DNA from 4 places in the Blastococcus sp. SYSU DS0510 genome. Region 4 is predicted to be linked to each of the others. Evidence: riboswitches for the same ligand, from Rfam matches in the RefSeq annotation. Region 4 holds a riboswitch; each other region holds the start of a gene.
The links. A riboswitch is a leader RNA that binds a small molecule or an ion and turns the genes downstream of it on or off. The one in region 4 is predicted to bind cyclic di-AMP.
Positions count from the first base shown of each region.

Region 1 (7,134 bases), on a different contig from region 4:
CGCGGATGCCCGCGCGCATGGCCGCCTGCCACATCTCGGGCGACGGCTCGGCCATGAGGACGACGGTGATGCCGGGCGACTGCACGTCGAGCCGGCCGGCCAGGCCCAGCACCTCGGGCGCCGGCGCGTGCGGGCCCACGAGCAGCACGTCGGGCAGTTCGCCGTCGACGAGCTGCTCGAACAGCCGGGCCGGGTCGCTGGGCAGCCGCCCCGGCGGCAGCACGTGGACGTCGCCGCCGGTGGCCTCCTTGACGCGCAGGACGAGGTCCTCCCCGGCTCCGGCCAGGACGACGCGGCTCATGAGTAGGCCTTTCCGTAGATGGTGTCCGGCGTGAGCACCTGGGTGCGGGAGACGTCGGGATCGGCGGGCTCGAGCGACAGCCAGACGGTGCCGTGCTCGGCGCCGAAGACGATCGCCTCGACCTGCGGAGCGGTGACGGCGAACGTGATCATGAGGCTGCCCGAGGGGGCGGGCGCCGCGACGGGCGCCGTCGTGCCCTCCGCGGGCGCCGGAGGCGGCGCCGGGGCCCCCTGGACCTGGGTGACGAGCACCTCGTGCAGGACGGAGTGGGTGGTCACCGGATCGGTCATGGAGACGAAGACGCCGACGGTGTCACCGGCTGCCAGCCGACCGCCCACGGCGCGCTGCGGCTCCAGGACGATGCTGACCTCCTGCAGGCCCTCGGGCACGGGTACCGTGCCGGGCGCCTGCCGCTCGTCGGGCCGCACGAACCGGCTGTCGAGCAGCTGCTCCCCCGGCGCGAACTCCACGTCGGTGACGCGGTCGGCCAGCGCGGCGAGGTCGGTGACCCGGCCGGGCAGCGCCGCCTTCGCCGGCAGGAGCTCCACGCCGACCAGCCCGGCCAGCGCGCTGGCCGGGGTGCCGGCGGGGATGGCCACCTCGGCCACCAGCACCTCCACTGCCTGCACGCCGGCGAGGGCACGCTGCTCCGCGCCGCGCACGTAGCCCACGAGGACCACGGTGCCGACGACGATCAGCACGAGGGCCGCCACGGCGGCCAGGAAACGGCGTCTCACGAGTGGGCGCCCCTATCGGATCAGTCTGAGGATCGAGGCGCCCGTCTGCGGGGCGTCCGGGCTGTAGTTCCAGTCGTCGGAGAGCTCGACGAAGCGGGTGTAGTAGCCGGTGACGCACCGGTCGCTGGAGTTCGTGCCGGGCCCGCAGACCTTGTGGCCGCTCGTGATCGAGCCGTTGACGGCGTAACCGGTGAGCGTGAAGGCGGCGTAGCCGTAGACGCGGTACCAGCCGTTGCTGCCGCCGGCGCCGAACTGGTCGAAGAGCGGCAGCAGGACGGTCTGCCCGAGCCAGCCCTGGAGGTCTGCCTCCGAGCAACCGTGGGGCAGCGCGACGCCGGTGTCGGACATCATCAGCTGCCCGATCGCGGAGGTGGCGTGGCAGCGGCCCTGGTCGGGCACGACCCACCCGAAGCCACCGGGCACGAAGTTGCCCGACGGTCCGGTGCAGCCGCCGACACCGTCGGACTTGCTGAACATGATCGTCTGCAGCGTCTCCGTCGACGGGATCCCCCCGCCGGTCTGCGCCTCGAACGAGCACCAGGAGAAGGTGAGGGGGAGGACGGCGGTGCCCTGGCTCGGGGCACCCCAGCCGACGGTCGCGGTGGCCCCGACCTGGGTGCTGTCGTGGCCGATGACCGGCGCGAACCAGTGCTCCTTGGGCGCGGACCCGGTGACGGTCACGCTGAGCGGGTCGCCGCTGAGCACGGGCTGGGCCGCGGTCCCCGTCGGGTCGTTGTAGGTGATGAGCTGCTGGGCCGTCGCCAGCATGTCGCCGCAGTTGCCGCGCGAGCAGTCCTGCGCGACGGCGATCGCGGCGGCGTCGGCCGCGACCTGGAGCCGGGCGCGCTCGGCGTAGAGGGCGCCGATGTCGACGGCGATGGCCGTGAAGCCGAGCAACGGGACGAGCAGCAGCGAGAAGAGGACGGCGGTGGCGCCGCGCTCGCCGGCCAGCCGGCGGCGGAGCCGCGAAGTCAGCCGTTGCATCGCATGACCCCCGTTCCGGTGAGCTCGATCTCGGAGCCGAAGAAGCCGGTCAGGTACGGCTTCGGGTAGGTGATGGTGAGGCGGACGGCGGTGTCGCCGGCGCCGGTGGTGGGGCAGGTCTCCGCCGTCCCGCCGACGATCACGATGTCGATCTGGTCGTCGGTGACCGCCGGGTTCAGCGAGGCGGCGGCGGTGCGGACGACGGCCCGCGCGTCGGCGGGGTCGTTGCGCAGGGCCATGGCGCGCACCCCTTCGCGGGCGGCCGCCGAGAGCGTGCCCTGCACCTGGAAGGCGTGGCCGAACTCGGCGATGCCGATGACCAGCACGAGCAGCAGCGGCACGATGAAGGCGAACTCGACCGCGGTCGCACCGCGCTGGTCCTGCAGACGTCGGCTCATCCCCACCACCACCTCTCCTCGTACGACGGCGCAGCGGCCCTCGGGGTGAGGGCCGCTGCGCCAGGACCGCTACGGCGTCGCGCAGCAGCGAGCGGTCAGGGGGTGGTGGTCGTCGTGCCGCCGCCACCGACGGCCGGCAGCTGGCCCTCGACGTCGGAGAAAAGGTCGCTCAGGCCGCCACCGAGGGCGGTCACGGCGACGATGATGGCGACGGCGATGAGGCCGACCATGAGGCCGTACTCGACGGCGGTGGCGCCCTTCTCGTCCCGGCGGAGACGCTCCTGGGCGACCGCGACGAAGCTGGCGATGGTGGCGTAGGCGTTGATCACGTGCACTCCCTGAGGTGTCGGCCGTCCGGCAGGATCGGGTGATCCGGCCTGTGCGGCTGCTAGGGGGAGTTGTCGTGCAGAACACGCCGGGGCTTGAGCGGTATTCACCCGTTCCAGCGACACCGGCCCGTCGTACGGGCGACGTGGGAGCGGGTCGGATCACGCTGCGTGAGCGGATCAGCCGAGCAGGGCGCCGCTCCACCCGACGGCCATAGCGGCCCCGGCGAGCATCGCCGGCCCGAACGGCAGCTCGGTCCGCCGGCCGACGCGCCGGGTCAGGAGCAGGAGCAGGGCGACCGCCGCCTGCACCACGAAGCCGGCGACCGCGCCCAGGAGCACCGCGTCCCAGCCGAGCCAGCCCAGCGGCAGGCCGATCAGGGCGGCGAGCTTGACGTCGCCCATGCCGAGGCCGGCGGGCGAGATCAGCGCCATCACCAGGAAGCCGCAGAAGAGGGCGGCGGCCGCCAGCCCGGCGCGCAGCAGCGGGTCCCAGGTGCCCTGCGTCGCCGCGGCGACGAGGAGCAGGCCCGCGGTGGCGACGGCCGCCGGCCCGGTCACCCGGTTGGGCAGCAGCCGGTGGCGCAGGTCGACCAGCGCGAGGAGGACCCCTGCGCCGGCCACGACCAGGAAGGCCGGCAGCGCCCGGTCCGCACCGATCCGCAGGGCGACGAGCGCGAAGAGCGCCCCCGTCAGCAGCTCGGTGAGCGGGACCGGCAGCGCCCGCCGGGGACGGGGTTCCCCACCGTCCCACGGGAAGGTCGCGGCGAGCCGGTCGGCCACCGCGCCGGTGAGCACGCCCAGCAGCGCGGCCACCGCGACCGCCGCGGCGGTCACCGGCCGGCGGAGGGGGTCTCGACGATCACGGCGCACACCCTGGCACAGCGCGGTGGGCGGACCGGGCAGGCGGCGCCGCCGGACGGTGGGCGGACTCCCGGCCGGTGGGCCACACTCCGGACGTGACAGTGGACGAGGGCACCACCCAGCGGACAGCGGCGGTCTGGTCCTACCAGGGGCACGGCGTGCACGCCGCACCCGGCGTGCACGAGTACGCGCTCGAACTGGTCCGGCAGCAGCTGCCCGAGGGCGGCCGGATCCTCGAGGTGGGCGCCGGCTGCGGTGCGCTGGCGTGCCGGCTGCGAGAGGCGGGCTTCGACGTCGTCCCCACCGACCTGGACCCGCCGCACGACTGGATCCACCGCCTCGACCTCGACGACCCGCAGTGGACCGAGGCGACCCGCGGCCCGTTCGACATGGTGGTCTGCGTCGAGACGCTGGAGCACGTCGAGAACCCGCGGCAGGTGCTGCGCTCCATCCGGGCGCTGCTGGAGCCCGGCGGCAAGCTGCTGGTCAGCACGCCCAACGTCGGCCACCCGCACTCGCGGCTCAAGATGTTCCTGCGCGGCGCGCCGTTCATCTTCGGGCCGGGGCACTACTACCAGCCCGGCCACATCTCGATCCTCCCCGACTGGATGCTCGTCGAGCACATCCGGACGGCGGGGTTCGGCGACATCACCGTCACCAGCGGGGGGTCGACCTGGTACGTGGGCCTGCGGAAGGTGGCGCACCGGATCGAGACGGCGCTGCTGTGGGCGATCGGGCTGCGGCCGCGGGCGGAGTCGGGCGAGGGCATCTGCACCTTCGTCACCGCCGTCGCCGTCTGACCGGGTCGGCCGGGGCTGACCGGCGTACGACAGTACCTCGACGGACGAGCGCCCCCCACCCGGGATCCGGGCAGGGGGCGCTCGTCGTCGTGCGGTGTGGTGGTTACGGCAGGAAGGTCACGTGCGGGTGGTCCATGTGGTTGGCCGTGGGCGAGCCACGGTCCTCCATGCCCTGCCAGGCCCAGCCGGTCCACGTACCGGCGATCCGCTGCTCCCAGATCACGTACTCCACGCCGAGCCGGGCCGCGTTGTCGATCACGTACTGGGCGACGGCGTCACCCTTGGCCGAGTCGGCGTAGACCATGAAGTCGGCCGCGAGGCCCGCGGTGGGGCTGTGGCCGGGGCGGGTGAGCACCGTCCCGACGCCGTGCACCTCGGCGATCTCCTGGACGTCGGGGCGGACGTGCGCGTCCCACTGGTCGTAGGCCGCCGACGTCGCCGCCGGGGCGGAGGCCGGAGCCGGGGCGGGGGCCGGAGCCGGGGCCGGCGCGGGAGCCGGAGCCGGGGCGGGCCGCTCGTCCCGGCTGGCGCGCTCGGGGGCCAGTCCCCCGCCGCTGAGGGCGAGGACCTGACCGACCCGCAGCACGTTCGCGTCGGGGCCGATGACGCCGAGGTTCAGGGCGTGCAGGTCCTGCCACGTGGTGCCGTGGCGGGCCGCGATCTTGCCGAGCGTGTCGCCGGCGACCACGGTGTACGACCCCGTCGCGACAGCGGGCGCCGCTGCCGGCGCGGCGCCGCCGCCGCCGATGGTGAGGACCTGGCCGACGCGGAGCAGGTTGGGGTTCCCGCCGATCGTGTCGCGGTTGGCGTCGTAGATGCTGCGCCAGGTGGTGCCGTGCTCGGCCGCGAGCTTGCTGAGGGTGTCGCCGGGGCTGACCGTGTGCGCGCCGGGGTGGGCGGCCGCGGAGCCCATGGTCCCGAGTGTGAGGGCCGAGGCCGCGGCGAGGACGACGGCCGGGTACGCCACGGTGGTCATGGCGCGGTTGCGGGAGGGACGACGGTGCCGCCCCACGGTGCGATGGCTGTTGGGCATGGAGTGGTGAGCCTCTCGCCGCCTGCGGGGTTAGCTGTCGGGTTCGGGCGAGAGCTGCCCGGCCGCGCATGGCGCGGCTTCACCCCGAGGTCCCGGAGGGGCCACGAACGGTGGGTCCCCCGCGCCTGCCCGTGCGTCTATGACTCCGGGGTGGCCGTGGGCAGGTTCGGCGGGCGGCCATCCGGGCCCGCCGATCGGCGGACGGAGGGAACGGTAGGTATCAGGATCGGCTCGCCACAGGTCGGACCGGTCCTTTTCGCGGACCCTCCGCACGGCCGCACGGGGCGTCACCAACCGTGCGCGCAGCGCCTCCGTTCACCCGTCCGGGTGACGTCCCCGACGGACCGGGGCGGGCGGCCGCCGGTGGGCGGGGGACGGACGAGTCGGCCTGTACGCCGGGTTCTGTCCACGGGCGCCTCGCGGCCTCCCGATGGGCGGTCATCCATCTAGGCCTGCCGTTGCCGGCAGGCTCCAGCGGTCTACCCGCAGGCTCGGGCGGGCCGCCCTCGAACGCCTGCGCGGAGCGGCGGCGAACCGCCGATCCTTCTTGACCTAGCTCCGGGTGGGGTTTACCGAGCCACGCCGGTCACCCGGCGTGCTGGTGGTCTCTTACACCACCGTTTCACCCTTACCGGCGCGAACGCCGGCGGTCTGTTTTCTGTGGCACTGTCCCGCGGGTCACCCCGGGTCGCTGTTAACGACCACCCTGCCCTGTGGAGCCCGGACGTTCCTCGGCGACGGGGTCTCCCCCGCCGACGCGACCGCCCGGCCGACTCGTCCGTCGTGCCCTGGAGTGTAGGGCGCCCGGCACATGGATCCCGCAGCGCGCGGGTACACGACGTCGATCCCCGCACCACCCGATGGAGGAGGACGTCATGGGACTCATCTCAGGACTGGTCAAGGCCAACCTGCTCAAGCGACTGCTGAGCCGTTTCAGTCGTCGCGGACGCTGACGGCCCAGCGGAGCGGACGCGCCCTGACCGCGGTGGCCGCGGTGGCCGCGCACGCTGCCGCGGTCGTAGGCGCCTGACCGGTCGCCGGCCCGCGGTGGGCGCCCCCCGGCGGCGCGCCTCGCGCTCGCCCTGGTCGGGCCGGAAGTGTCGTACGCCCCGCCTAGCCTGCGGGTATGTCGGTGGTCGGGTTCGCGGTCGGGGTGACGGTGTCACCGGTGGACCCGTTCCCATCCGAGTGGGAGCTCGCCGATCCGGAGCCGCGGCGGTTCGACGAGCCGCTGTCGGCGTGGCTGCCCGCCCGTCGCAGCGCCGGGGAGGTCGCGGATCTGCTGGGGCAGATCGTGGCCGCCGAAGCGCGGCTGGCGGCGCTGCGGGTGGAGCTGGTGATGGACCTGGCGGCGGCCCGCCCGGCCCCGGCCGATCCGCTGCCCGGCGGGGAGCGGGCCGGAACGGTGGGGCCGGCGGGTGTGAGTGAGTTCGTGCCCGATGAGCTGGCGGCGGTGCAGAACTGCAGCCGGGCGGCGGCGGTTACGCTGCTGGAGCACGCCGAGGTGCTCACCACCCGGCTGCCGGCCACCTTCGCCCGGCTGCGGCTGGGGCTGCTGGACTGGCCCCGGGCCCGGGCGATCGCCGCGGAGGTCGCCGCCACCGGGGTCGACACCGATCCGGCGGTGATCGCCGCGGCGGAGGTCGCGGTGCTGCCCGGCGCCACCGGGCTGGGGGTGGGCCGGCTGCGCG
Region 1 covers NZ_JBJHAC010000018.1:50,825-57,958, forward strand. The annotation lists gene ACI79P_RS15170 (AAA family ATPase) at 1-301, opposite strand, end outside; gene cpaB (Flp pilus assembly protein CpaB) at 298-1,038, opposite strand; gene ACI79P_RS15180 (pilus assembly protein TadG-related protein) at 1,051-2,022, opposite strand; gene ACI79P_RS15185 (TadE/TadG family type IV pilus assembly protein) at 2,010-2,420, opposite strand; gene ACI79P_RS15190 (Flp family type IVb pilin) at 2,516-2,749, opposite strand; gene ACI79P_RS15195 (prepilin peptidase) at 2,927-3,583, opposite strand; gene ACI79P_RS15200 (class I SAM-dependent methyltransferase) at 3,706-4,410, shown strand; gene ACI79P_RS15205 (LysM peptidoglycan-binding domain-containing protein) at 4,514-5,386, opposite strand; cyclic di-AMP (ydaO/yuaA leader) riboswitch at 5,451-5,589, opposite strand; RNA gene rnpB (RNase P RNA component class A) at 5,819-6,220, opposite strand; gene ACI79P_RS15215 (DUF222 domain-containing protein) at 6,570-7,134, shown strand, end outside.
Region 1: another riboswitch for cyclic di-AMP. It lies ahead of ACI79P_RS15205 (LysM peptidoglycan-binding domain-containing protein); the one in region 4 lies ahead of ACI79P_RS20845 (hypothetical protein).

Region 2 (7,134 bases), on a different contig from region 4:
CGGCGACGTCGTCACCCCGGCGCACCACCCGGGTGGCCCGCCCCCCTCCGCCGAACCGGGCCTTGAGCATGATCGCGCCGACCTCGTCGAGCAGGTCAGCGACCGCCGCCGCGTCCCCGTCGGCCGCGCGCAGGACGGGCACGCCGGCCTTCGCCGCCCGTGCGCGGGTGAGCGACTTGTCGCCCAGTACGGCCAGGTCCTCGGCGCTCGGCCCGACGACGGTGAGGCCGGCCTGCGCGCACGCACGGGTCAGGTCGGGGGTCTCGGAGAGGAAGCCGTAGCCGGGGTGGACGAGGTCGCAGCCGGTGGCGAGCGCGGCCTGCACGATCGCCGCGGCGTCGAGGTAGGCGGCCGGCCCGCTGCCGGGGAGGACGTGCGTCTCGTCGGCGGCGGCCAGGTGGGGGGCGTCGGGCTCGTCGGCGGCGGTGACGGCCACCGAGGTCAGCGCCTCGGCGGCGGCGGCGCGGGCGATGCGGACGGCGATCTCGCCGCGGTTGGCGATGAGCAGGCGGGCCACCCGGGGATGCTCGCACGCGCCCCGGACGGCGCCGTGGCCCCGGTCACCGCGGCCGGGCAGCTCCGCTGCTCAGCCCGCCACAGGTTCTCCGGAGACAGTCGCCCTCTGCCCCGCCGGAGTGGGCAGAGCGTGAGCACCCGACCGACACCTCCCCGGCACAGTCGCCTTCTGCCCCGCCGGAGTGGGCAGAGAGTGAGCGCGCCACCGAGATGTCCGGGGCACGGTCGCCCTCTGCCCCGCCGGAGTGGGCAGAGAGTGAGCGCCCGACCGACACCACCGGGGCACAGTCGCCCTCTGCCCCGCCGGTGTGGGCAGAGGGCGACTGTCCACAGATGGTCACCAGGGGTCGTGCCCCACCGCTCCGGTGGAGAGGCTCGGCCGGTGACAGACGACGGTGGGCCGGCGGAGTTCGACCTGTGCGGTCTGGTGCGGCGGATCCGCCGCCGGGCGGACCTGTCCCAGCGCGAACTGGCGGCGCGGTTGGGCGTCTCCAAATCGACCGTGGCGGCCGTGGAGTCCGGCGACCGTGGCATGGACGCCGGGATGCTGGCGGCCGCCGCGCGGCTCGCCGGCCTCCGGCTCGGCCTGCTCGACGCCGCGGGACGACCGGTCGCCGGCATGGCGGCGGGCACGGTCCGCGACAGGGTCGGCCGACGGTTCCCCGCCCATCTCGACACGATGCTGAGCGAGGAGCGCGCCTCGCGGTGGGAGCACCAGCCCCGGCGACCACGACCGACGTACACCTTCGACCGTCGAAGCCCCTGGGTGGACTCCGCCGACCGCGAGCGCGACCGCCCGGACGACCACCTCGTCCCCCGGCCCGGCGACTCCCCGGAGGAGCGCGCCGCCGCCCGTCGGGCGGCCGCCGCCCGACGGCGGCAGGAGGAGCTTCGGCGGCGATTCGAGTCGGGAGCCTTCCGGCACCTCGACGACGGCTGGTCGTGCGCGTGCCCACCGGCATGCGACGAGCTCGACGACAGGAGCGGCCGGCCGGTGCACGTCGAGGACTGCCCGTGCGGCTGCGACGTCGGCTGAGGAAGCGACTACGAGATCGGAGTGGACGAGCACGCAGAGTGCAGGAGCGCCGCCATCCGGAGAAGTACAGGGCCGAACACGCCCCGTCACGAGGAGCAGAGGCGGCCCGCCCGGGGCCGACGGATCTCCCGTGGTCGGCCCGCGAGTCGCGGTCCCGAGGCCCCCGCGCGAGCTCCGCTTCGCGACCCCGGCGCGTGGCGTGTGGCCGTTTTGTGACCTTTCCGTGACCGACCTAGCGTCGTCGCCGGTCCGGCCGGGCTCCCCCGTCACCACCCCCGGTGACACCCGGACGGACACCGCCGAACCGGGCTCCGGCGCACGCCGGAGCCCGGACCGGGGACCCACCGCAGTAGTGGGGTGAAGCGCCACCGGCCTGTCCGGGGCGCCGGGCGCGTTCCCCGCCCGAACCCGTCAGCTCACCCGGTAGGCGGTTGTCGGAGAACAGGAGAAACCGTCGTCCATGACGACCACTCGTACGACCACCACCCGTCGCTCGCTCCGCGGAGCGACGCTCGCGCTCCTCACCGGTGCGGGGATCGCCCTCACCCCGTTCACCGCCACCGCCTCCACCGGTGACGGCGGCGGCGGCACCGGCACCGGCACCGTCGTCACCACCACCGCCGTCGCCCCCAACCACGCCGCGCAGGTTGCCGTCGACACCGCGCTGGCGCAGCAGGGGAAGCCCTACATCTGGGGCGGCACCGGCCCGGGCGGCTACGACTGCTCCGGCCTCACCTGGTCGGCCTACCAGGCGGCGGGCATCGAGATCCCGCGGACCTCCCGCGCCCAGTCGACCGCCGGCTACTACGTGGACCGGGCCTCCCTGCAGCCCGGCGACCTGATCTTCTTCTACGACCCGGTCGGCCACGTCGGCATGTACATCGGCGACGGCCTGATGGTGCACTCCTCGACCTTCGGCAACCCGGTCGCGGTCGTGCCCGTCGACAGCATGTGGGGCTACAACACCGCGCGCCGCATCGTCTGAGTAGCGCCTGCGACGGCGGGTCCCCGGTCGTCCGCGCACGACCGGGAACCCGCCGCGCGGCTACACGTGGCGCAGGGTCGCGCGCTTCAGCCGGATGATCAGCCGCATCCCACCGGACTCGGCCAGCTCCTGCTTCCGCGCGCGCAGCTGCTCACCGAGCTCCTCGAGGCGCTCCTCCCCCAGCGCGTGCGACTGGGGGAACATCCGCTCCTCCTCCTCCATCGTGTGGTGGCGCACCGTCTTCTCCAGCATGCGCACCTCGGTGGTGAACTGCGGGTCGGTGACGTCCATGCGCATGACGGTGGCGACCTGGTCGTCGATCTGCCGGTGCTCGGCGTGCGCGAGGGCCAGCAACGGGGAGACGTCGGGGACGGCGGGGTAGAAGAGCTCGTCCTCGATCTGGGCGTGGATCTCGATCTCGCGCAGGAACTCGTCCCGGAGCTCCTCCCGGCGGGCGGCCTGCGTCTCGGTCGTCTCCGCCAGCTCGCGCAGCAGCCCGCGCAGCACGTCGTGGTGCGCGATCAGGACCTCGTCGGCCTTCACCGGGACGCCTCCTCCACCGTGGTCACGGCCGTCGGGGTGCGCCAACGGGCCCGCCGCCGCACCTCCACCGCGCCGTCGCGGACGCGGGTGTCGTAGCAGGGCAGCGGCGCCGTGGACGGCCCCTGCGCCGGCTCCCCGGTGTCGAGGTCGAACCGCGACCCGTGCCACGGGCACACCAGCTCCTCCCGGTGCAGCCACCCCTCCCCCATCGGGCCGCCCAGGTGCGGGCAGCGCCCGCCCAGCGCGCGCACCTCGTCCTCGGTGCGGATCAGCACGACCGGCACCCCGTCGGCGTCGACGTCGAACGGCTCGCCGTCGGGGAGGTCGGCGAGCCGGGCCACCGGCGTGAACCTGCGGGGCGACCGGCCGGCCGCGGAGTGGTCGACACCCAGCCGGTGACGGTAGGAGAGCGCACCGCCCAGGTAGCCGCTGGCCAGGACGATCGCGTAGCCCGCGGCGGCAGTGACCCGGGCCCGCACCGCGCGCCCACGCCCCCGGTCCACGAACGACCACGTCTGCAGCGCGAGCGCGGTGCTGTTGAGTGCGGCGTGCACCAGCCCGACGCGGCGCGCCTCGTCGTGGGCGTGCTGCCAGTCGGTCATGCCGGTCGCGGCGGCGCCCACCGCGCCGGCGATCCCGAACCCGACCACCGTGCGCGCCGCCTGGCCGGTGCCCGGGCCGCCGCGGCCGGTGGCGTCGAGCCCGTCGAGCAGCGCGGCGGCACCCCAGGCGCCGATCGGCACGGTGACCAGGAACGGGTGCAGCGGATGGCCGAACCAGACGCCGTGCAGCAGGTCCTGCAGCGGGCGGGCGTAGCGGCCGGCCAGCAGGAAGGTCAGCGAGATCCCGTGCTCGACCTGGTAGCTCGGCGCGTCCAGCACCTCCATCCGCTCGACCCGGCTCACCGCCCGCTCGAGGAGGTTCCGGACGCTCACCGGTGCGCGTCTTCCGTGGCCATGCCCGGACCCGTGCCCAGCCCGCCGCGGCGGAAAACGGGAGGTGGCGGGCTCGTGCGCCCGCCCGGATGGTCGTAGCGTCCGGCGGCATGGCTGATCGAGCGTTCCGGACGGTGCTGGAGGGCGGCTCCTTCTTCGAGGGTCCGCGGTGGCACGACGGGCAGTGGTGGGCGTCGGACTTCTACCGGCACACGGTGAGCCGGGTGACGCCGGGGAGCCCGGAGACCGTCGTCCTCGAAGTGGAGAACCAGCCCTCGGGGCTGGGCTGGCTGCCCGACGGCTCGCTGCTCGTGGTCTCGATGAAGGACCAGCGGCTGCTGCGGGTCGCCGACGGCCAGGTGTCCACGCACGCGGACCTCTCGGGGGTCTGCGGCGGCTACCTCAACGACATGGTGGTCGACGGCGCCGGCCGGGCGTACGTCGGCGACTTCGGCTTCGACCTGATGGGCGGCGGCGCGCCGGCGGCGGCGTCGCTCAAGCGGGTCGACCCCGACGGCACGGTGACCGTCGTCGCGGAGGGGTTGCGCTTCCCGAACGGCTCGGTCATCACCCCCGACGGCGGGACGCTGATCGTCGGCGAGACCTGGGGCAACCGCTTCTCGGCCTTCGACGTCGCCGCCGACGGCTCGCTGGGCCCGCGGCGCACGTGGGCCGAGTTCGGCCCGGAGCCGGTGGGCGGCTCGGTCGAGGAGCTGATGGGCCAGGTCGTCGTGGGACCGGACGGCTGCACGCTGGACGCCGAGGGGCACGTCTGGGTGGCCGACGGCTTCGGCTCGCGGGTGCTGCGGGTCGCGCCGGGCGGGCAGGTGGTCGACGAGGTCGCCGCCCCGGACGGCCTGGGCACCTACGCCTGCGCGCTCGGTGGCGAGGACGGCCGGACGCTGCTGCTGTGCTGCGCCCCCGACTTCTACGAGCACACCCGCGCACCGGCGCGGGAGGCGGTGCTGGTGTCGACGGAGGTCACCGTCCGGCACGCCGGCTTCCCCTGATCCCACCCCGGCAGGCGGAAAGGGCGGCCGGGGAGCCCGCGGGCACCCCGACCGCCCTCGCGGTCCTACCGACGGATCAGGGGGTCGCCGCCGTGAAGGCGCCCTGGCCGACCCGCTGGATCTCACCGGCCGACGGGATGCCGAGGAAACCCGCGATGCTCCACGCCGAGGCGTACAGGTGCCCGCCCTCGATCTCCAGGCCGGTCGGCATGGTGACCTGCGCGGTGGCGCGGTCGCCGTCCCGCTCGATCCGGGTGAGCTCGCCGACCGTCGACGGGTCGAGGTCCGCCGGCGGCGGACCCTCGCCCATCGGCGCGCCCTCGAGCACGTTGGACACGTAGACCGTGCCCTTGTGGTCCACGGCCACCCCGGTGACGCTGGTCAGGCCCTCGATCACGTCGACCTGGTTGCCGTGCTGGTCGAGCACGTAGACCCGCGCCGCCCCGGGCACCTCGGCCCCCAGCGTGCCGACGTAGATCTTCCCGTCCGGCCCCTCGGTGATCTCCGTGGGCACCGGGTCGCACCCGACGGTGCCCGGGTTGTTGAACGCCTCCGCGCACCCGTCGACGTCGGTGACCACCGGCGGGACGAAGAAGGTGCTGATCTCGCCGGACTTCCGGTCGATGGAGAGGACGGCGTTCGCGCCCGCGTCGGAGACGAGGATGCGGTGGGGCTGGGCCAGCACCGAGAACGGGTTGGACAGCGTCTCGAACGGCTCCTCGCCGACGAACTGCTGCTGGCCGTCCGGGTTGTTGTCCAGCTCGTACTGCAGGAGGTCCCAGGTCCGCAGGATCTCCCCACCCGGCGTGGCCTCCACCAGCTGCTGGCTGGGCAGGCCCTCACCGGCCTCCGGCGGACCGGCGAACTCGCCGATGGCGACGTAGATGAGGCCGCGCACGTAGTCCACGCCCTGGGCGTTGCCCAGGCCGGACAGGATGGTCTGGGACCGTCCTCCGCGCGGGTCGATCCAGGTCACCTCCCCCGTGTCGGACTCGGCGACGATCAGCCGGCGACCCTTGTACTCGCTGAGCTGCCGTGGTCCGTCGAGCCCTCCGACGACGGTGGTGACGTCGCCACCCGGGGCGTGCCCCTTGCCGTCGTCGGCACCGGCCGCCGTCGGTGACACGACGACCAGCGCCATGGCCGCGGCTGCACCCGCCGCCGCCTTGATGTACCGCATCTTCTCTCCCTCGATCGACTCCCCCGTGGAACGCGGGGGAACCTGCCAGGGGGCTGTGCGCCGCGGGCCGGTCGTCGATCTCGCTCAGATCACGTCCGTGCGCGCCGTCACCCACCGCGGTCGCCACAGGCAGGCGCGGTGAGCATTTCGGTGCCCGGTGGTCCAAAGGGCCAGGTCAGGAAGGGGTGCGGCACTGTCCGGCGGGGTGATCCGCCGTGCACGGTCCACCGGTCAGCCGGCCAGGTGGGCCTCGAGCCGGTCGAGGAACGGCAGCTGGGCCTTCACGATCCGCGCCCGGGCCGTGGCGAGGTCGAACCAGGCGGCCCGGTCGACCTCCGGGAACTCCTGCACGCGGCCCGAGCGCGGCGGCCACTCCAGCGGGAACGTGTTGCTCACGACGGCGTCGACGTCGAGGTCGCCCTCACCGGTCCAGACGGCGAGCAGCTTGCGGCCCTTCAACTCGCCGAGCGGGTGCAGCGCCGCCGCGGGCACCGGGAAGCCCAGCTCCTCGGCGAACTCCCGGCGCGCGGCGGCCTCGCCGTCCTCGTCCGGGTCGTGCTCCCCCTTGGGGATCGACCAGGCGCCGTCGTCCTTGCGCGCCCAGAACGGCCCGCCCATGTGACCGAGCAGCACCTCGACGCCGCCGCCGCCGCGGCGGTGGAGCAGGATCCCGGAGCTGCGGACGGGCGGCACGCGGACAGCCTGGCAGAGACCGCGGGGCATCCCGCCCCCTCTCCCCGCCGGGTCCACGAGCCAGTTCCCGTGCGGGGGCTGTCGGGACAGGGGTCGGCCCCGGTGCGGGAGGGACTAGTCGGCTTTCAGCGGCCCACAAGTGCCCGGGGCCATCCTCGGCGATGACCGGGTCGCCGCGCCCGACCTCCCGGTCACCGGCGCCCGGGCCTGCGTCACCGGCTTCGGCGCCTCGCGGT
Region 2 covers NZ_JBJHAC010000015.1:87,928-95,061, forward strand. The annotation lists gene ACI79P_RS13755 (carboxyl transferase domain-containing protein) at 1-517, opposite strand, end outside; gene ACI79P_RS13760 (helix-turn-helix domain-containing protein) at 899-1,552, shown strand; cyclic di-AMP (ydaO/yuaA leader) riboswitch at 1,840-1,997, shown strand; gene ACI79P_RS13765 (C40 family peptidase) at 2,013-2,537, shown strand; gene ACI79P_RS13770 (hemerythrin domain-containing protein) at 2,598-3,080, opposite strand; gene ACI79P_RS13775 (Rieske 2Fe-2S domain-containing protein) at 3,077-4,015, opposite strand; gene ACI79P_RS13780 (SMP-30/gluconolactonase/LRE family protein) at 4,126-5,025, shown strand; gene ACI79P_RS13785 (ScyD/ScyE family protein) at 5,102-6,205, opposite strand; gene ACI79P_RS13790 (NUDIX domain-containing protein) at 6,437-6,898, opposite strand.
Region 2: another riboswitch for cyclic di-AMP. It lies ahead of ACI79P_RS13765 (C40 family peptidase); the one in region 4 lies ahead of ACI79P_RS20845 (hypothetical protein).

Region 3 (7,134 bases), on a different contig from region 4:
GAGCACCGCCGACACCCCCAGGCTCAGCAGCAGGGAGACCAGCGACGCCGGCCGCAGCGCGGCCGCGAACGCCTCGGCGCGCTCGATCCGGGCCGGGTCGAGGCCGGCGGTCGGGTCGGGCTCGGTGTAGCCGCCGGGCGGTTCCGGCAGGACGGTCCACGGGGTGCGGACGGCGATCACGACGACGACGGCGATCCCGAGGAGGGCCGCGGCCACCAGGGCGGCCCGGCGAACGCTCACCCGGCCGATCCTAGTGAGCCGACGCCGTCGTCCTCGCCTCCGGACGGGCCGGCCGCCGGACCACAGAGGGCCGGTGGCGGTCAGCCGGCGATGCGACGGGCTCCGTTGTAGTTGCCCATCGAATCCAGGCTCGCCACCTTCACCGGCTGGCCGGAGGTCGAGGCGTGCACCATCTGGCCGTTGCCGACGTACATGCCGACGTGGCTGACCGGGCTGTAGAAGAACACCAGGTCACCGGGCTGCAGCTCGCTGCGCGAGACGGGCTTGCCCATCTGGCTCTGCGACCGGCTCGAGTGCGGGAGCGTCACGCCCGCCGCGGCGTAGGCGTAGGAGGTCAGGCCGGAGCAGTCGAAGGCGTCGGGGCCGCCGGCGCCCCAGACGTACGGGTCGCCGATCTGGGCCAGCGCCGCGTTCACCGCGGCCTGGGCCGCCGAGCTCGGCGCGACGACGCCGCTGGGCGCCGGGAGGCCGGCCCCGCCGTGCGCCTGCGCCACCTGCTCCCGCTGCGGCGCGGTGAGCTCCTCGTAGCGGCGCTGGTACTCGGCGATCTTCGCCTCCAGCTCCTCCTGCCGGGCGGCGATCTCCTCCACCGTCCGCTGGGCGTCCGCGGCGGCCTTCTCGGCTGCCTCGCGGGACTCCTCGGCGTCCTCGGCGGCCTGCGACACCTCGGTGAGCACGTCGTTGGTGTGCCCGGCGATGGCGTCGAGGGTGCCCAGCTGGTCGACGAGCTGGTCGGCCGAATCGCTGGTCAGCAGGACGTCCAGCGGCGACATGCCGCTGCCGGTGTAGGCGCTGCGGGCCAGCCGGCGGATGTGCCCGTCGAGGGAACCGAGCCGGGCCTCCGCCTCGGCGGTGGCCTCGCTCGCGGCCTCCGCGTCGCGCTGGTGGCCGGCGAGGACGACCTTGGCCTCGTTGAGCTCCTCGGAGACGACCTCGAGCTCGTGGCTGGCCCGGGCCACCTGGGCGGCGACCGCGTCGGCCGTGCCGGGGACGGCCGACGCCGTGCCCGGGAGGATGGTGACGGTCATGGCCGCGACGGCGGTGACCAGCAATCCGGAGCGGAGGGGCCCGGAGCGACGGGCGTGGGAGGAGCTGCACCGGTCGGCGGTGCCGAGCTGTTCGGGGGCGTGCGTCAGCAGTGCGTGAGGGGTCGCCACGTGCGGCGGCTCTCCGTTCTTCCTCTGCAACCGCCGACCGAGTTAGCTGACGGGTTCGGGCTGGGAAGACTGGCCCTATCCCCCGCGCACCGGCGGGCCGGCTGCGGGGGAACTCACCCCAGAACTGCGGTGGGTCCCCGGTACACCTCCGGCGCCGGTGGTGCGCGCCGTGCGGTGATTAGGCGGTGTCCGGTCGAGGCCATCCATCGACGGATGACGACCACCCGGCCGAACGGCGTGAACCCTAACGATCGTGATACCTGCGTGACAAATGATCACTGGAGGAACCGGCGTGAGGGAGAACCCCAGGTCAGGGGCGCGCCTCCCCGCCGGAGGCTCCGCTGCGGGGTAGAAGCCCCGGTCGGCGCGGTCCGGGACGTCAGCCCGTGCGCCGTCCGCGGGACCGTTCGCCGTCGTGACCGCCGGACCCGTTCGGGTGACGCAGCGGGGGCACCAGGCCGCCCTCGGCGAGCGCCCGCACGGCCCGGCGCTCGACCTCGTCGAACTCCACCACCACCCCCGGCGGCGGGACGACGACGTCCTCGGCGGCCACGGCGGGACCACCACGGGCCCGCCCGGTCATGGGCACGACCACCGGGTCGACCCCCTGCCAACCCGGCGGGGCGCCGAGCAGCACGGTGACGACGCAGTCGGCGCAGCCGGTCCCGCGGGCGGTGCAGGTGTCGCAGTCGATGAGCATCGCTTCTTCTCCTCCGTGAGTCGCTGCGCACGCTAGGAGGGGTCACCGACATTTCCGGCCGCGCGACCGGGAACGGGTGCATCAGGTGCCGGCGTACTCCCAGTGCCAGGGCTCCTCGCGCCCGTTCCCCTGGTCGGCCCAGGTCGGGTGCAGGTAGCCGAACCGGCCGGCGTTGGCCTCCATCCACGCGTACTGCGGCGTCCCGAAGGACTGCACGCCACCGCACAGGTCGACCGCCAGGCCCCAGCCGTGGTTGCTCGTGCCCGGCACGGCGGCCAGCGCCGGCTTCTCCCCGTACAGCCGCACCTGTGACGCATAGGTGCGGTACGAGTCGGTGATGCACAGCGGGCGGCCGAAGGCGGTCTCGTAGGCCGCGGCCATGGCCCGGTAGGCCGCGGCCGCGTCGCACCTCAGCGAGTGCCCGCCCACCCCCAGGGGGCACATCGCGCTCGGCGGGATCAGGCCGTTCGGGTAGCCGCCCCAGGCCCGGCCGCCGTCGTAGCTGGGCGGGTAGACGGTGTTCCCGCACTCGCTCCGCAACGCCCCCGCGGCCGGCTCCGGGACGGCGACGCGGGCCCGCTGGCCGAGGACCGGGCGGCCGATCCCCAGCACCTGGTCGCCCGGCAGCGTCCGCACGACGACGGCGCCGGCCCGGGCGTCCGCGGTGAGCATGGTCCGCGTGTCGAGGGCGATGCCCACGTGCCCCAGCCCGCCCTCCGGCGAGCCCAGGAAGACCAGGTCGCCGGGGAGCACGTCGGCGGGGTCCACCGGCACGGTGCGCGCGAACAGATCGCCCTGCGTCGCCGGCAGGGACAGCCCGGTCCGGCCGTAGGCCACCTGCACGAGGGCGCCGCAGTCCCAGGAGTCGGGCCCCGCCGTCCCGGGTGCGTACGGCTGCCCGAGCGCCTCCATCGCCCCGCCGACCGCCGTCAGCGTCTCCATCGGGAGGACGAGCATCGAGGTCGGGCGACCGGGCAGCTGGGCGACCCCGCGCTGGGCGCCGCCCCCGCTCGCAGCCACCGGCACCAGCCGGTCGGGCAGGGCCTGCTGGGGGTCCTGCAACGCGGCGGCGGGCACCTCCGCCAGCCCGGCCGCGCGGAGCTGGTCGACGTAGGCCTGCCAGCTGGCCGCCGTCTGCTCGTTGACCGTCGTCTGCTCCCGCTGCAGCGCCGCGAGCTGGCCGTCGACGACGGCGAGCACGTCGCCGAGCTCCGCGGTGACCGCCTCGGCGGCCGCCTCCAGCTCGGCCACCCGCGCCGCCACCTCGTCGGCCCGCACCTGGGCCCGGTCGAGGGCGGCCTGGGCGTGCTCCCGCCGGTCGAGCGCGCTGCGCCGGTGGCTCTCGGCGACGCCGATGACCTGGGCCGCGTGGGCGTCGACCACCTCGAGGAAGCCCATGCCGGACAGGACCTCTCCGGGGTCCCCGCCGTTGAGGAGGAGGGTGAGGGCGGTGACGGAGCCGCCGTCCCGGTAGACGGCGGCGGCGTAACCGGCCACCTCGCGCTGGTGCCCGGCCAGCACGCCCTGGGCGTCGTCGAGCACCGCCTTCGCCTCGTCCACCGACCGCTGCGCCTCCGCGAGCGCCTCGCGCGCCGCGACGACCTCCGCCTGGCGGGCCCGCAGGTCGTCCTGCACCTCCGCGGCCCGCCGCTGCAGGTGGTCGAGGTCGCGGCTCTCCAGAACGCCCGACGTGCCGCCCGGCTGGTCGCTCGGCGCGGCGGCGACCGGCGCACCCGGCAGCAGCACGAGGGCGCACGCGGCCAGCGTCGCGAGCGCCACCCGCCGCCGGACCGGGCCGGGCGGGCGCGACCAGGAGCGCGCGGGCATCGCCGACCACCTCCGCGGGACGGGCCGGTCGCGCGGGGCGACGGGCGCTGGCAGTGCATGGTGACCCGTCCGGGCCGCGGAACGCCAGGTGATCGGCGGGGTGAGCACCCCCGGCCCCCTGGTCGGGCGGCCGCCGACCCCCCGCCCTTGGGGGGGGCGGGCCCGGCGCGCGTCCCCCGGAGTGTCAGCACCCCGACCTAGCGTCCGCCCCGTGCCACCCTCTCCCGCGCCGCCGCGCTACCAGCAGGTCTCGATCGAGGAGGTCGGGACGCCGCTGGCCCAGGTGACGTTCGTCGTGGTGGACCTGGAGACGACGGGCGGCTCCCCCAAGGACAGCGCCATCACCGAGATCGGGGCGGTGCGCATCCGCGGCGGGCAGGTGCTCGGCGAGTTCCAGACCCTCGTGGACCCCGGCCACGAGATCCCGCCCTACATCAGCGTGCTGACCGGCATCACCTCGACGATGGTCGCCACGGCCCCGCGCATCGGCGCCGTCCTCCCGGCCTTCCTCGAGTTCGCCCGCGGCGCGGTCCTCGTCGCCCACAACGCCCCGTTCGACCTCGGGTTCCTCAAGGCTGCGTGCGCCGAGAACGGGTTGGCGTGGCCGGCGGCGGCGTCCGTCGACACCGCCGTCCTCGCCCGGCGGTTGCTCAACCGCGACGAGGTGCCCAACTGCAAGCTGGCCACCCTGGCTCCCTACTTCTCGGCCACCACCTCGCCGACGCACCGGGCCCTGGACGACGCCCGGGCCACGGTCGACGTGCTGCACGGGCTCTTCGAGCGGCTCGGCCCGCTCGGCGTGACCACCCTGGAGGAGCTCACCACCCTGACCCGGCAGGTCGACCCGGAGCGGCGGCGGAAGCGGCACCTGGCCGACGAGGTGCCGCACGGTCCCGGCGTCTACCTGTTCCGCGGCCCCAAGGACGAGCCCCTCTACGTGGGCACCTCCGGCGACCTGCGCAGCCGGGTCCGCAGCTACTTCACCTCCGGCGAGCAGCGCAGCCGGATCACCGAGATGGTGCGCCTGGCCCAGCGGGTGGAGGCGATCCCGTGCGCCCACGCCCTCGAGGCGGCGGTCCGCGAGCTGCGCCTGATCGCGTCGCACAAACCGCGGTACAACCGCCGGTCCCGGTTCCCCGAGCGAGCGCTGTGGGTCCGGCTCACCGAGGAGCCCTTCCCCCGGCTGTCGGTGGTGCGCCGGGTCCGCCCCGACGCCGGCGTCTTCCTCGGGCCGTTCCCCGACCGCCACGCCGCCGACGCCGCCGTGGCCGCGGTCCACGAGGTGCTCCCCCTGCGGCAGTGCACGGCCCGGCTCTCCCCCCGCACGCCGGTCAGTGCCTGCGCGCTCGCCGACATGGGGCGCTGCGGCGCCCCGTGCACCGGCGCGCAGTCGGTGCCCGAGTACGCCGGTGTCGCCGCGGTGTTCGCCGCGGCCGTGGGCCACGATCCCCGCCCGCTGCTCACCCCGCTGCTGGACCGGGTGGAGCGCCTGGCGACCGAGGAGCGGTACGAGGACGCCGCCGTGCTGCGCGACCGGGTGGCCGTGCTCGTCCGGGCCCTCCGCCGGCGGCAGCGGCTGGCGTCGCTGGCCGCCGTGCCCGAGCTCGTGCTCGCCCGGCCCGACGGCGAGGGCGGTTGGGAGCTGTCCGTCGTCCGGTCGGGCCGCCTCGCCGCCGCGGGGAAAGCGCCCCGGGGCACCACCGTCCGCAGCGTGCTGCCCGGCCTGCTGACGACCGCGGAGACCGTCCCGGGCACCGACGCCGAGCAGCCGACGTCGGTCGACGAGACCGAGCTTGTCCTGCGCTGGCTGGAGAAGCCCGGCACCCGGCTGGTGCAACTGACCGGGACCCTGGCCTGCGCCGCGCCCGGCACGGGCTCCTACAGCGCCTTCCTGGCGCGGGTGGAGTCCGGGCGCGACGCCCGGGACCCCTTCGCCGACGGGCGGTCGCTGAGCACCCGCGCCCGCCCCGAACGGCTAGCATCCCCGGCGTGATCACCGCCATCGTGATGATCGACGCAGCCACCGACTCGATCGGCGAGGTCGCGCAGGCCGTCGCCGAGCTCGAGGGCGTCAGCGAGGTGTACTCCGTCGCGGGTGAGGCCGACCTGATCGCCATCGTCCGCGTCCGCGAGTTCGAGCAGGTCGCCGAGGTGATCGCCGGCCGGATCAACAAGGTGCCCGGGGTCGTCGACACGGACACCCACATCGCCTTCCGCGCCTACTCGCGGCACGACCTCGAGGCGGCCTTCTCCATCGGCTTCGACGCCGAGGCCTGAGGTCGGACCCGTCCTCCTCGCCCCTCGCGAGCCTCCGGGCGGGCCTAGCGGCGGACCGCGCGGCTGACCTCGACCCAGCGGTCCAGGAGCGTCGCCGCGCGTCCGTCGTCGACCGCCGCGGCTGCCCGCTCCAGCCCCGCCGCGAGGCCGTCGTGCAGCCGCGTGGGCCGCTCGTCGAACGCCACCAGCGCGGCGGCGGCGTTGAGCAGGACGGCGTCGCGCACGGGCCCCCGCTCGCCGTCGACGACCCGGCGGAACACGTCGGCGTTGACCCGGGCGTCCCCGCCGCGCAAGGCGTCCGGCGGCGGCGCCTCGATGCCGAGCGCCGCGGGGTCGACCCGGTCGGCCTCCACGACCCCGTCGCGGACCTGCCACACCGCCGAGGTCGTCGCGGTGGTCAGCTCGTCGAGGCCGTCGTCACCCCGGAACACCAGCGCCCGCGTCCCCCGGGCGGCGAGCACCTCGGCGAGCACCGGCGCCATGCGCGCGTTCGCGCAGCCGATCGCCGCCGCCACCGGACGCGCCGGGTTGGTCAGCGGGCCGAGGAAGTTGAAGACGGTGCCGATGCCCATCTCCCGACGCGGGGCGGCCGCGTGCCGCATCCCGGGGTGGAACACCGGCGCGAAGAAGAAGCCGATGCCGGCCTCGCGCACGCAGGCGGCCACGGCGTCTGCGGGCAGGTCGATGACCACCCCCAGCGCCTCCAGGACGTCGGCGGCCCCGGACGACGAGGACGCCGCGCGGTTCCCGTGCTTGGCGACGGGAGCACCCGCGGCAGCCGTCACGACCGCCGCCATGGTGGAGATGTTGACCGTGTGGGCGCCGTCGCCTCCCGTGCCGACGATGTCGACGCAGTCCATGGGCAGCCGCACCGGCGTGGCCTGCGCCAGCATCTCGGTGGCGAGCCCGGCGACCTCCTGCGGGGCCTCCCCC
Region 3 covers NZ_JBJHAC010000010.1:122,108-129,241, forward strand. The annotation lists gene ACI79P_RS10355 (M48 family metallopeptidase) at 1-240, opposite strand, end outside; gene ACI79P_RS10360 (NlpC/P60 family protein) at 321-1,268, opposite strand; cyclic di-AMP (ydaO/yuaA leader) riboswitch at 1,414-1,561, opposite strand; gene ACI79P_RS10365 (hypothetical protein) at 1,777-2,097, opposite strand; gene ACI79P_RS10370 (D-alanyl-D-alanine carboxypeptidase family protein) at 2,179-3,924, opposite strand; gene ACI79P_RS10375 (DEDD exonuclease domain-containing protein) at 4,136-5,917, shown strand; gene ACI79P_RS10380 (Lrp/AsnC family transcriptional regulator) at 5,914-6,201, shown strand; gene trpD (anthranilate phosphoribosyltransferase) at 6,246-7,134, opposite strand, start outside.
Region 3: another riboswitch for cyclic di-AMP. It lies ahead of ACI79P_RS10360 (NlpC/P60 family protein); the one in region 4 lies ahead of ACI79P_RS20845 (hypothetical protein).

Region 4 (7,134 bases):
TCGACGGCGCGGTAGTCCACGATGTCGTAGCCGCCGTCGGCTCCCCCGGAGGGGTAGTGCGGGTTGATCCACACCGCGTCGACGCCCAGCCACGACAGGTAGGGCAGCCGGGACCGCAGCCCGGCGAGATCCCCGATGCCGTCGCCGTTGCCGTCGGCGAACGAGCGCAGGTAGACCTGGTAGACCACCGCCGACCGCCACCACGGGGACGTCGACGACCGTTCCGCGACCTGCCGACGGGTCGCGGTCCGCACCGATGCGAGCCGCACTGCCATGCGCCCTCCATCGGCACCCTCCCGGGCTCCTGACGCACGGAGGGGGTCGGAGTGACCCGTGTTCCGGCTCGTGACCTCCCCGAGACGTGCCCGCGCGCCGCCGGCATCGCGGCCGGCGGTGGCGCCGGCCGGCGGGACAGCCGGTCCCGCGGCAGGTCAGGATGGCCGCATGGCAGAAGACGCACGGACCTACGACCTCGTCGTCTACGGGGCCACCGGCTTCGTCGGCCGGCTGCTGGCGGGCTACCTCGCCGACCACGCCCCGCCCGAGACCCGGATCGCGCTGGCCGGCCGGTCCCGGGAGCGGCTCGAGGAGGTCCGTCGGGCGCTGCCCTCCGGCGGTCGGAACTGGACCCTGGTCGAGGCCGACTCCACCGACCCCGCCTCGCTCGACGCCCTCGCGGCCGCGACCCGCGTGCTGGTGACGACCGTGGGCCCGTACGCCCGGTACGGGCTGCCGGTCGTGGAGGCCTGCGCCCGGGCCGGCACCCACTACGCCGACCTCACCGGCGAGGTGCTCTTCGTCCGGGACGCGATCGACCGCTGCGACGCCGTCGCCAAGGAGACCGGCGCGCGGATCGTGCACGCGTGCGGCTACGACTCGATCCCCTCGGACCTCAGCGTGTTCCTGCTGGCCCGGCAGGCCGCGGCCGACGGCGCCGGCGGCCTGCGCGACGTGCAGCTGGTCGCCACCCTCCGGGGCGGGTTCAGCGGCGGGACGGTCGACTCGATGCGCGCGCAGGTGGAGGCGCTGCAGGCCGACCCGGCCCGGCGCCGGGTGGTCGGCGACCCCTTCGCGCTGAGCCCCGACCGGGCGGCCGAGCCCGACACCCGCCAGCCGCGGGACGCCGGCATGCCCACGCAGACCCCCGACGGCCGGTGGACGGCGCCGTTCGTGATGGCCCCCTTCAACACCCGCATCGTCCGGCGCAGCAACGCGCTGCAGGACTGGGCCTACGGGCGGGAGCTGCGGTACGGCGAGGTGATGGGCGTGGGGCGCGGCCCGGTGGGCGCGGTGACCGCCGCCGGGGTCACCGCCGGGCTGCTCGCCACCGTGTCGGCGATGAGCCTCTCGCCGACCCGCGCGCTGCTGGACCGGGTGCTGCCCGCGCCCGGCACCGGCCCCAGCGAGTCCGTCCGGGAGAAGGGCTGGTTCCGCATGGTCGTCGACGCCACCGCCGAGGACGGGCGCCGCTACCGGGCGACGGCCGCGGGCAGCGGTGACCCGGGGTACAAGGCCACCGCCGTCATGCTCGGGGAGAGCGCCCTCGCGCTCGCCCTGGACGGCGACCGGCTGCCCGACCGGGCGGGGTCGCTCACCCCGGCGACGGCGATGGGGGAGGTGCTGGTCGAGCGGCTGCGGGCTGCCGGGCACACCTACGAGGTGGTCGCGGTCTGAGAGTCCTCCCGTGGGCCCGGCCGACCGCCTCCGGAGCAGGCGTCGGGGGGCATGGCTAGGGTTGACCGACATGCCGACCAGCGCACCGGGACAGCCCGCGGGGACGATCCGGGACCTGGGCCTGCCCGCCCGGGCGGTCACCGCCCTCAGCCGCGCCGGGATCACCGAGGTCGAGGCGCTCGCGACCCTCAGCCGGCGGGAGCTCAGCGCCGTCGCGGGCCTCGGCCCCGGGCTGGTGGCCGCGATCCGGGCCGTCGTCCCCGAGCCGCCCGCCCGGCTGCGGGGCGCCGGCGACCGGCCCGGTGCGGCGGCGCGGGACGGCGAGGGACCGGTGGCGCCGGCCATCCCGTCGTTCGAGTCGCTGCGGGGGCCGCGGCGCCGGTCGGCGGTCGACCTCCTGCTGCCCGAGGCCCCGGAGCGGCGGGAGGCCCGGGAGCAACAGGCCGTTCCCTCCCCGCCCCCCGCGCCGCCCCGGCCCGTCGCCCCCGCCGGCCGCTCCACGCCGGGCGGGGCCGGGGACCCTCCCGCCGTCCGCCCGCCCGACTACGCCGACCTGCTCCGCCTGGGCGTGCACGTCGCCCGCGCGGTCCTGGTCCTCCCGGCGCGCTGCCTGCACCGGCTGCTCGGCCGGGGCGCCCCGCCGACCCCGTAGGCCCGGGGCGCGGGTGGAGCGGGTCCTGCTCCGGCGCAGTTGTGAGGCGGTGGAGGCCGTCGAGCTCGACGCAGACGGGGCGACCGGCGCGCGGCTGGACCGGGCGGCGCTGGCCGGGTACGTGCGTCGGCGCGAGACGGGCCCCGCGCCGGTCCGCTGGGTGTGGGACGACACCACCCGCTGGTACCCGGCGCTGCTCGCGGCCGGGGTCCGGGTGGAGCGCTGCAGCGACCTGCGGCTGGGCCACGCGATCCTGCGGCGGTCGCCGTTCGCCACCCAGGAGCTGCTGGCCGGGGAGGACACCCCGGGCTGGGACGCGCTGGCGCCCGGCCCGCCGCCGGAGTCGGCCCTGTTCCCGCTGGCCGACCCCGCCGACCTCCTCGACCCGCTGGCCGAGCACCGGCGCCAGCAGGCGACCGTGGCCGCCTCGCCGGAACGGGACCGGCTCGCCCTGCTGCTGGCCGCGGAGTCCTCCGGTGCGCTGGTCGCGGCCGAGCTCGCGCACACCGGGCTGCCGTGGCGCACCGACGTGCACGAGCGCCTGCTGACCGGCCTGCTCGGCCTGCGCCCGCCGGCCGGTGGTCGCCCGGCGGTCCTCGAGCGGCTGCTGGGCGAGGTCCGGAGGTCGTTCGGGGCGCCGGCGCTCAACCCCGACTCGCCCGGCGAGCTGCTGCGGGTCCTGCAGCACGCCGGGCTGCCGATCGCCGATACCCGGTCCTGGACGCTGGAGCAGCTGGACCACCCCGGCATCCCGGCCCTGCTGGAGTACCGGAAGCTGTCCCGGCTGCTCGCGGCCAACGGGTGGGCGTGGCTGGACACCTGGGTGCGCGACGGCCGGTTCCGCGCGGTCTTCGTCCCCGGCGGGGTGGTGACCGGGCGGTGGGCGTCCTCCGGGGGCGGGGCGCTCTCGGTGCCCACCGTCGTCCGGCCCGCGGCGGTCGCCGACCAGGGGTGGCGGTTCGTCGTCGCCGACGTCGCCCAGCTGGAGCCGCGGGTGCTGGCGGGGATGAGCGGGGACGGCGCCATGGCCCAGGCGGCGCGGGCCGCCGACCTCTACGCGGGGATGGTCGCCGCGGGCACCGTGGCCACCCGGGCCGACGCCAAGCTCGGCATCCTCGGCGCGATGTACGGCGGCACCCGGGGTGAGAGCGGGCGCATGATGCCCCGGCTGGCGCGCCGCTACCCCCGCGCCATCGGGCTGGTGGAGGACGCCGCCCGCGCCGGGGAGCGCGGCGAGGTGGTGCACACCCTGCTCGGCCGGGGGTCGCCGCGGCCCGGGGCGTGGCCGCACGAGGAAGGGGACCGGGCCCGGCGCGCCTGGGGCCGGTTCACCCGCAACTTCGTCGTCCAGGGCACGGGCGCGGAGTGGGCGCTGTGCTGGCTGGCCGACCTCCGCAACCGGCTGTGGCGGCTCGGGGACGGCGACACCGTCGGCGCGCGGCCGCACCTGGCGTTCTTCCTCCACGACGAGGTGGTGGTGCACACGCCCGAGCACCTGGCCGACGAGGTGGCCGAGGCGGTCCGCGCGGCGGCGGCGACCGCCGGGCGGCTGCTGTTCGGCGCCTTTCCCGTCGACTTCCCGCTCGACGTCGCCGTCGTGCGGTCCTGGGCGGACGCCGGCTGACGCGCGCCCGCGCTACACCACCGACCGGGCCGGCGGCCCACCGCGACACACGTCACGTCCTGGAAATCGGCGCCTGCGGATTGTCACGACTGCATAACGACGGTTACGGTGGCTGGGCCCGGCCGGTCGTTCTCTCCCCGCCAGGGGAGGTCCGCCGGGCGCCGCCGAGCCGTCCTCCGGGACGGGCCGGGGACCCACCGCAGCACTGGGGTGAATCGCGCGCCGACCACGTGACGGCGCGGGTAGGGCGACTTCCTGCGCCCGAATCCGTCAGCTAACCCGGTAGGCGGCACCACGGAAGAAACGGAGAGCCGCCCCGAATGGCGCGCCCCTGCACCGCCGCACGACCCCGCGCCCGCCGGCACCGCCGCCTCCGGGCCCGTCCGCGGATCTGATCGCACGCGCCGCCCGGCGCCCCGCCGGTCGCCCGCCGACCCGCACCGGCCTCCCCGCCGCTGCGTGCCGGCCCCGCGATCCGCGCCCGGGCCCGCTGTCCGCATCCTCCGCGGTCCGCCGTCACCGGCCGACCGCGCCCCACACCCCGGAGCACCCGAACACCATGGATCCCCGCACCACCACCGGCCGACGCGGCCCGCTCGCCCTTCGCCGCCCGCCGGCGTCCGTCCGCCGGCCGGCTCTCTACCTCGCCGTCGCGGTCGCCGGCGCCGTCCTGGTCAACGGCCTCGTCGGTACCGACCCGGCCGTCCAGGCCGAGGCCACCACCTCCGAGTCGGTCAGCGTCGCCCAGGAACTGGGCCTCTCCGCGCAGTCGGGCCCCGTCGACGTCACCGAGGACCTGGAGCCGCTGGAGGACCTGGCGGCCAGCCGCAGCACGCGCGAGGCCGACCAGGCCGCCGCGCAGCAGGCCCAGGCCGCCGCCGACCAGGCGGAGCTGGACCGGCAGAAGGCGGAGGCGGAGGCCGTGGCCCGCGCCGAGGCCGAGAAGAAGGCGGCCGAGGAGGCCGCGGCGGCGGAGGCCGCGGCGGCCGAGCAGGCCCACGAGCACGTCCCGGCGGCCCCGGCCAGCCCGACGCAGCAGGCGCGGGCGGCAGCCACCGCCGCCGCCTCGGTGGCGGCCTCCGCCGTCGCCCGCATCACCAACAGCTCCGGCAGCGTGCGCCCGCAGGTCCAGGCCGCGGCCGACGCCGTGGTCAGCAACGTGCCCGGCGCCGCGGGGATCACCCTGGGCGGCACCCGGCCCAGCGCCGCCGACCCGGGCGGGCACCCCTCGGGGCTGGCGCTGGACTACATGGTGATGTCGAACGCCGCCCTCGGGGACGCCATCGTCGAGTACCACCGCGCGCACTGGGCCGAGCTCGGCGTGGACTACCTGATCTGGGAGCAGCGGATGCTCTCCTCGCCGGGCGGCTCCTGGCAGGCCATGGAGGACCGCGGCAGCGGCACGGCGAACCACTTCGACCACGTGCACGTCAACTACAACTGAGCACTCCCGCAGCGGCTGCCAGCTGACCCGGCGGATCCCGGCCGGGTGCCTGCGTGCTGTCCCTCTCGGAGCGGATCCCGCGTGCCGGTAGGGCGGTCGGCCCGGCCGACCGCCGCTCGCAACCTCGTCGGGCGTGTCGTGGTTCAGGCCCCCTCGTGGTGGGCACCCATGAGAGGCGCACGGGCACGCGAGGACGCACGGGGTGGACCTCGCGAGCACCGACACGAGGAGATTCGGGAGATTCGGGAGTGACCACGGCCGGAACCAGCCGACGATGCCTGGACGGCCGCTACCAGCTCCACGAACTCATCGCCGTCGGTGGCATGGGCGAGGTCTGGCGGGGCAGTGACCAGCAGCTGCACCGGACGGTGGCGGTCAAGGTGCTCCGCAGCGAGTACGCCGACGACCCGGTCTTCGTCGCCCGCTTCCGCGCCGAAGCCCGCCACGCGGCCGGGTTGAGCCACCCGAACATCGCCGCCGTCCTCGACTACGGGGAGACGACGGCCCCGGACACCGGCGAGCACCTGGCCTACCTGGTGATGGAGCTGGTCGAGGGCACGTCGCTCTCGGCGCGGCTGGCCGAGGAGGGCTCGCTGGACACGCGGGCCACGCTGGCGCTGCTGCGGCAGGCGGCCGCGGGCCTGGCCGAGGCCCACCGCGCCGGCGTGGTGCACCGCGACGTGAAGCCGGCCAACATCCTGCTCGGCCCGGATGACACGGTGAAGCTCACCGACTTCGGCATCTCGTGGTCGGCGGGGAGCGCCCCGATCACCGGCACCGGACAGGTCGTGGGCACCGCCCAGTACATGTCGCCCGAACAGGCGCGGGGGGAGCACGTCAGCCCGGCCAGCGACGTCTACGCCCTCGGCCTGGTCGGCTACGAGTCCCTCACCGGGCACCCCGCCTTCGACGGCGACAACCCGGTCACCGTCGCGCTCAAGCAGGTGCAGGAGGCCCCCGAGCCCCTTCCGGCGGAGCTGCCGCCCGACGTCCGCGCCCTCATCGACGCCGCCCTGGTCAAGGACCCCGAGGAGCGCCCGCGCGACGGCGGGGCCTTCCTCGCCGCGATCGAGGAGACGATCCGGCGGCCGTCGGGCGAGGCCCCGACCCAGTCGGTGGTGGCGGCCCCGGTGCAGCGTGAGCGCCGGGCGGAGCGCGCGCGCAAGGCCGCCGCGAGGCGCCGGCCCGCCCGGGTGACCCGTCCGGAGCCCGGACCGTCCGCCCGCCGTCCGCTCGTCGCGGTGCTGCTGCCGCTGGTGGCCCTGCTCCTGCTCGGCGCGGGTGCGGTGGCTCTCGTCTCCGGACCTGGGCCGGACACCACCGCCTCGGACTCCTCGGCCGGCGTGGTGCTGCACAGCGAGGACTACCTCGGCCGCCCCGCCGCGGAGGTCGCGGCCGAGCTCGGCGCCCTCGGCCTCACCGTCCGGCAGGTGGAGGACCCGACGCGGGAGCGCGCCCCCGGCACGGTGACCGGCCTCGACCCGGTGGTCACCCTGCTCCGCCCGGGTGACGTGGTCCGTCTCTCCGTCGCCGTGCGGCCCGGCGCGCGCTCGCCCGTGCCGGCGCCCTCCACCGGTGGGGGTGCGACGCCGGTGCTGCGTCCCGAGCCTGTCGCGCCCGCCCCGGAGCTCCCGGCGGAGGACCCGGTCCGGAACGGCCCGGCTGCGGGCGGTGGGAGCGCTCCGGTCCCCGGCCGTCCCGCGGCGCCCACCAGCGACCCCACGACCCCGGCCGGGGCCG
Region 4 covers NZ_JBJHAC010000037.1:15,691-22,824, forward strand. The annotation lists gene ACI79P_RS20825 (glycoside hydrolase family 13 protein) at 1-275, opposite strand, end outside; gene ACI79P_RS20830 (saccharopine dehydrogenase family protein) at 445-1,674, shown strand; gene ACI79P_RS20835 (DNA-directed RNA polymerase subunit alpha C-terminal domain-containing protein) at 1,745-2,326, shown strand; gene ACI79P_RS20840 (bifunctional 3'-5' exonuclease/DNA polymerase) at 2,376-3,950, shown strand; cyclic di-AMP (ydaO/yuaA leader) riboswitch at 4,113-4,239, shown strand; gene ACI79P_RS20845 (hypothetical protein) at 4,510-5,394, shown strand; gene ACI79P_RS20850 (protein kinase domain-containing protein) at 5,643-7,134, shown strand, end outside.